3 regions of the Companilactobacillus sp. FL22-3 genome follow, and region 1 is predicted to be linked to each of the others. Evidence: predicted binding sites of a transcription regulator. Region 1 holds the regulator's gene; each other region holds the start of a gene.
What was found. The regulator LexA, encoded in region 1, represses DNA repair genes until DNA is damaged. The targets are predictions, from matches to a motif close to CNAACANNTGTTNG.
Positions count from the first base shown of each region.

Region 2: ACYT32_RS03545 (Y-family DNA polymerase) is a predicted target of LexA. The motif match lies at 1,430-1,443, and genes of this name have one in related genera.
Region 3: ACYT32_RS00475 (ATP-dependent DNA helicase) is a predicted target of LexA. The motif match lies at 927-940, and genes of this name have one in related genera.

Region 1 covers NZ_JBTYYZ010000002.1:128,223-130,501, forward strand. Annotated here, with positions in the region: gene ACYT32_RS02655 (Gfo/Idh/MocA family protein) at 32-1,015, shown strand; gene lexA (transcriptional repressor LexA) at 1,098-1,721, opposite strand; gene ACYT32_RS02665 (DUF896 domain-containing protein) at 1,816-2,058, shown strand; gene ACYT32_RS02670 (YneF family protein) at 2,121-2,279, shown strand, end outside.
Region 2 covers NZ_JBTYYZ010000003.1:46,065-48,343, forward strand. Annotated here, with positions in the region: gene ACYT32_RS03540 (acetyl-CoA carboxylase) at 1-99, opposite strand, end outside; gene ACYT32_RS03545 (Y-family DNA polymerase) at 92-1,393, opposite strand; gene ACYT32_RS03550 (aldo/keto reductase) at 1,503-2,279, opposite strand, start outside.
Region 3 covers NZ_JBTYYZ010000001.1:105,225-107,503, reverse strand. Annotated here, with positions in the region: gene ACYT32_RS00485 (methyltransferase domain-containing protein) at 1-207, shown strand, start outside; gene ACYT32_RS00480 (TetR/AcrR family transcriptional regulator) at 279-833, opposite strand; gene ACYT32_RS00475 (ATP-dependent DNA helicase) at 973-2,279, shown strand, end outside.

The sequences.
Region 1 (2,279 bases):
AAAAATTAAAACAACGAGGAGCACTCTACGAATGAAATTAGCAATTATTGGGTCAGGGAACATCGTGCATGATTTTTTGACCATCACTAAGGACTTGCCTGATACCGAATTAACTGCATTGATAGGGACGCAAAGAAGTTTGGACGTGTTGCATCAATTGAAGCTTAAATATCACATTGGCGCAATTTACACCGATTTTGATACAGCTTTAGCAGATGGAGGGTTCGATACAGTCTATATTGCGGTACCGAATTTTTTACACTTCAGTTTTGCTAAAAAAGCTTTGGAACATGGCAAGAATGTCATCGTTGAAAAGCCCTTTACGGTAAAATTGTCAGAGTTTGAAATTCTCAAGCAAATCGCCCAAGATAAGCAGTTATTTTTGTTAGAGGCGATCACCAATCAATATTTGCAAAATTATCTTGATTTAAAGCAGAAATTACCACAGATCGGTGATATGAAATTGATTGAAAGCAATTATTCGCAGTATTCCACTCGTTACGACGATTTTTTAGCGGGACAGATCTTACCGGCGTTTGATGCTAAAAAAGGTGGCGGCGCACTGTTAGACTTAAATATCTATAATATCCATTTCATTGTCGGTTTATTAGGGCGTCCTAAACAAGTCAAATATCTGCCCAATATTGCTCGAGGTGTTGATACTTCTGGGATTCTTTTGATGGACTACGACAATTGTAAGGCAGTTGCTATTGGTGCGAAAGATTCTGTCGTCCCTAAGCGTCAAACTAGCCTTCAAGGAAGTCTAGGGTCGATTATTGTCAACGGTCCCACTAATCGATTAGAGTCATTTGATATTTACGACAATCAAAAACAATTAGTTGAACATGTCGATAATAAAGTTTATCCTCATCGAATGTATCAAGAATTCGTTGCTTTTGAAAAAATCATCCGTGAGCAAGATTTTCTTCAAGTAAGACAACGCCTACAACAGAGTGAAAGCGTCATGTTTGTGGTGGAGGAAGCTTTGAAGTCAGTGAATTTGAATCTTGATTAAAAAAATCCCAGTCAGTTAACTAGTTAGTTAACAACTGGAATTTCTTTAGTTAGGAATTGGGAATATCAATTCTCTATTTGGATTAGAAGATTTGTGAACGATATAAGCCCACAACTTTACCAAGAATTTCGACTGAATCTAGAATAATTGGGTCCATTGTGTCATTTTCCGGTTGTAAGCGATAGTGACCATTCTCTTGGTAGAATCTCTTACATGTAGCTTCGATGTCTTCCGTCATGGCAATGATGATCTCACCATTGTTAGCTGAACTTTGTTCGTGGACGATTACATGATCGCCATCATAGATACCAGCGTTGATCATACTTTCTCCGTGGATCTCTAGCATGAACAATTCGCCAGAATCACGATTTAAGTCTGGTGGGATAGGGAAGTATCCATCAGGGTTACGTTCTGCGGTAATTGGTTGACCAGCAGCAACGGCACCCAAGATCGGAATCTGTTTTGATTTGACGCCAATCGAGTTCAAACCTGCGCCAGTTAATTCAATAGCGCGAGGTTTGGTAGGGTCACGTTGGATGTAACCTTTTTTCTCAAGACGTGAGAGATGACCATGGACCGTTGATGTTGATGACAAATCTACAGCTTCGCAGATTTCTCTGACAGTGGGCGGATATCCATGTTCATCTAAATAATCATAAATGCATTGTAAAATTTGTGACTGTTTAGAGCCTTCAGCTTTTGACATTAGAACACCTCATTGTTAATATCTTAAATAGATTGTATCAAAATTTGAATACAAGTTCAAACAAGTGTTCGATTGTATTGGGGAGTAATGAAAAATGAAAGAACAAGACGAATTACTTAAAAAGATCAATGAATTAGCCCACAAGGCCAAAAACGGTACGATTACCAAAGAAGAAGAGGACCAACAAGCCCAATTGCGAAAGGAATATTTGAAGAACTTTCGGGCTGCTTTCAAGTCACAAATCGAAATGCTGCAAGTTTACGATAAAGACGGAAAAGAAGTCACTCCAGAAAAAGTTCGCGAAATTCAACGAAAAAAAGGATTGCGTGACGATTAGGCTTTCAATTAGTTAACTTTTTTTGTAATATTAATAAGTGTATGGAAAGGGTGAGAACATAAATGGGTACAACAATAGTCGTTGGCGTGATAGCTTTACTAGTCGGTCTAGTCGGCGGTTTCTTCATCGCTAGATGGTACATGAAGAAATACTTCCAAGACAATCCGCCAATCAGTGCAGATATGATCAGACAAATGATGGCTCAAATGGGCCAAAAGCCT
Region 2 (2,279 bases), on a different contig from region 1:
ATAGCAGTCATTAACCACTTGTAAACTATACTTTACGTCTTTTTTCTTAAGAAAATTCTTGTCAATTCGGGACAGGATGATCTTTAAGTCATTATTCATAAGCATTCCCACCATTGTGGCCACCAACCAAAGTAGCTCGATGAATGGCAGTGCCACCTTTTAGCAGACTATTGGCGTAGACGATCGATTCAAAGCCATAGCGTGCCCTGATCTGATCGATGACTGACAACTTATCCTCATCTTGACACTGCTGTTCGACTGGCGTAAAAAAGTTTAATTGCTGTGCCTGTTTGTCGACCAATTTAGATGAATAAACGGCCAAGTTTCTGACCGGCTGCCCTTGCCAATAACTCTCGAACAAATGAATCAATAACTCCGATATCTCATTGTCATTGTCGGTATGATTCAAATTACCGGCAACGCTAAAACCACCACGTTCGCCCTCTTCTTTAGCCGCAAAAGCATAACTGACACTCAAATACAGACAGCCTGCTTGCTTATGATGATGACGCAACCTGGAAGCGACTTGTTGCCCCATCTCTTTGATGACTGTCTCAATCTCTGACTTTTGGTAGTAATCACGGGGCAGGACTTGCCAATTGCCAATACTGTGATTCTTCGGCATGATTTTATCGGACAAATTCGGGCGGTCGATACCCCAAGCTATCGCAAAAATCTGTTCTCCAATCAAACCTAATTCTTGTTTTAAATAAAAAGGATTGGTGTGTGCCAGTTCATTAATATTATGGATACCTAAGCGATTGAGCCGTTTCTCCGTTCGCTTAGCGATACTCCAGACATCAGTCATATTGGGAATCGTCCAAATTTTCTCTGGGACAGTTTCATAATGAATCTCGCCCATTAACTCGGGATCGTGCTTGGCATAAATATCTAATGCAATCTTAGCTTGAACTGGATTATCACCAATACCGACATTCGTATAAAGACCCAGACGTTTGCGGACTGTCTTTTGAATCAAGCGAGCCACGGCTCTTGGAGTATTGCCAAACAAATGCCAAGACTTAGTCATATCAAGAATGGACTCATCGATTGAGTAAGGCCAAACATCCGATTCAGCCGCAAATTCCCGAAAAATATTGTTGATCTGCAAGTTACGTTTAATGTAGAGATTCATTCGTGGCGGTACAACGATCAAATTGGGATCTTGTGGCAGATCTCGTTGACGGGAAACATTTGCTTTTAGATGGAAAACCTTTTTTGCTCTCGGGGAGGTTGCTAAAATTAAGCCACCATTCGTGTTATCAGCTTCACTCATAACAACCAATAGTTCTTTTAAAGGATTGAGTCCACACATAGTTGCTTCAACACTAGCATAAAACGATTTATTATCGATCAAAAAGAATACGCCATGGGGTTCTTTGCTATAATCTATCGTTCTATCCTCCTATCTGTCTACAATTTTATTATACGAACGCATGTTCTATTTTTCAAGAAAAAAATTCAAGTAAAGACTTTAATCCCTACTTGAATCGAATCGAAATTTATTTTTCTAAATCAGATAATTGCTTGAAATCATCATCAGTTAATTCAACATTAGCTGCACTAATATTATCTTGTAAATGTTCAACTGAACTAGTTCCCGGAATTGGCAAGATATTATCAGAACGTTTCAAGAGCCATGCCAAAGTAATCTGAGCGGGACTGACGCCATATTTAGTAGCAATTCCAGTTAATGGACTATCAGCTTTGGCCAAATTACCAGTATTCAGTGGGAACCAAGGCAAAAAGGCAATACCTTGAGCTTGGCAATAATCAACGATGGCATCGTCACCTTTGTGATTACCAACATTGTACATATTTTCCACCGCGTCGATCTTAGCAATCTTTTGAGCCGCCTGTAACTCTTCCAAAGAAACTTGACTGATACCAATATGCTTGATCTTACCTTCATCTTGTAGCTTCTTTAATTCACCAACTTGTTCCTCTAGTGAATAATGAGAATCAATCCGATGTAAGAACAATAAGTCTTCGTGGTCACGCTTGAACTTACGCAACGATAATTCAACCTCTTGACGTAAGAAAGCTGGGACACCAACAGGAATCCACTTTTCTGGACCTACCCGAACTTGACCAACTTTATCAGAAATAAAGATTTTGTCCGAATCTTTATATTCTGCTAAAGCTTGAGCCAAATAGTCGTCGGCATTCCAAGGACCATATGAATCAGCTGTATCAATGAAATTAACCCCTAGATAAAAAGCACGCTTGATAACCTCAACTGCTTGATCAGGGTCTTTATAAGGTCCCCAGACGCCAGG
Region 3 (2,279 bases), on a different contig from region 1:
CAAAAGGTGTTGGATTACTTCCAAGAGCACTATCAACTGGTCGATCAGATTGATGCCACTAAGACGTACTCAGTTTCCGAAGCGCAAAGGGCAGCTTTTATCGGTATGACGCCGTTATTATTTAATGTGGATAACAGCCTGATCGATTGGAGCCCAGTTTCTGAAATAACTGTTGGTGCCACCATCTTAGTAGGAAAAATGAAGTAAGAATAATTTTTTAATAATTGCTTAAAATTGCAAAGAGCCATCTAACCCTTGTCTTGAGGTTTAGATGGCTCTTAATTTGCATATTTATGTAAAGCGCTTTTGAAATCTCCGCCGATTAATACTTCGATCTCATTAACCAGTTCTTGAGGATCTTCTTTCATATCATGACGGAACCAATCGAAAATCAGTGAAATGAAAGCCAAACTGTAAAAATGGGCGATGAAATTCTTGTGACGTTGTTCAACGTTCAAACCGACAGCTTGCTTTTCCACAATGTTTATCACATAACTGTATAGTACTTTAAAAAGATATTTGAGCATAACGTCGCGATAGGCAGATTGATAAGTATTCTTGGTGATCTTTTGATTTTTTTTAGTTAAGAGCATGATCTGATAAAAACCTTCCTGCCAGTGTTCGTAGTTAGCAGTCCGCTCAAGAATCTCTTTAGCTTCTAGACTAGCGGAATATTCAACTAACTCATAAATATCAGAGAAATGATTGTAAAAGGTCTGTCGAGTCAGATGGCATTCCGTCACAATATCTTTAACTGTAATTTGATCGATATTTTTGTGGTGGAGTGTGGTACACAAGGCTTCACGTAAAATCCGTTTCGTGTCTTTGGTCATTTTGCGTCCCTCCCTGCTCAATCGTGTGATACATATAATTATATAAGTTTCTAGTGAAAACGTCACCGAAAAAGAAATGATTACAGACAAAGTCGAACACATGTTTTACAATGTAACTTAGTAATTTGGGAGGTAAGTCATGACGACTAAGATTGGAATTCGTCAATTGGTAGAATTCGTTCTGCGTAGCGGAGACCTCATTGAGGTTAAGAACAGTCAGAACACGGCGCAAAATGGAGCCCGAATCCATCGTCATCTCCAAAAGTTGCGTTCAAAAGACGTAAATTATCAAAGTGAAGTTTATTTAAAGACGGCTGTTACTATGAATGATACGCAATACCTGATCTCTGGTAGAGCCGATGGCATCACTGCCCAAGCTGACAAAATAACGATTGAAGAAATCAAAACTTCAGAGCAAGCTTATGAAGATTTAAGCGATAACACCCTAGAATTGTATTGGGCTCAGGTCAAAGTTTATGGTTATATCATCTTACAAGACCATCCAGAATTTGATGAAGTTACCTTGCGTCTGACTTATTTTCAAGTGAATAACGAAGCCGTAACGACTAATGATCAAGTATTGAATCGGGCTAGCTTGACGAAATTTTTTCAAGAATTGATCGACGAGTACGAATATTGGTTAGTTCTTAGAGCAAAGTTACGAAAAACGCGCAATGAATCTATCAAACAATTGGCGTTTCCTTTTCCAAAATTTCGAACTGGCCAACATGAATTAGCGGCGGCCGTGTATAAAACTATCGTGCTCAAAAAAAGATTATTTGTGGAAGCACCGACTGGTACTGGTAAGACGATTTCAACCCTTTTTCCAGCAATTAAGGCTATGGGCGAAGAGAAGATTCAACGACTGTTTTATTTAACTGCTAAGCAAAGTACGCGCCATGTGGCTGAAGAGACGGTTACTTTAATGGCCAATCACGGATTAAAAATCAAAAGTATGACTTTGACGGCCAAAGATAAAATTCGTTTTCCTGAAGAAATCGACGTTCCACCGGAAGAAAATCCTTATATGGTAGGCTATTATGACCGCTTGAAACCGGCTTTGGCAGACTTGTTGACGAATGAAGATGCTATTACACGTTCGGTGGTTGAAAGATACGCACGAAAACATATGGTTGATCCATTTGAATTTTCCTTAGATGCTTCTTTGTTTTGCGACTTGATTATTTGTGATTACAACTACTTATTTGATCCACTGGTTTACTTGCAACGTTTCTTTGTGGAAAAAGATACGGACAACTTTTTCTTGATCGATGAAGTTCACAATTTAGTGAGTCGTTCGCGGGATATGTATTCGGCCACGATCAGTGATCAAGCAATTGCTAAATTATTAAAGCAGGCCAAAGCTATTGAAACGAAGGCAAGTGCTGATTTTCAAAAGCAGTTAAAAAAGGTTCGCCGAGTTTTTAATCAGATCAAACGATCGCT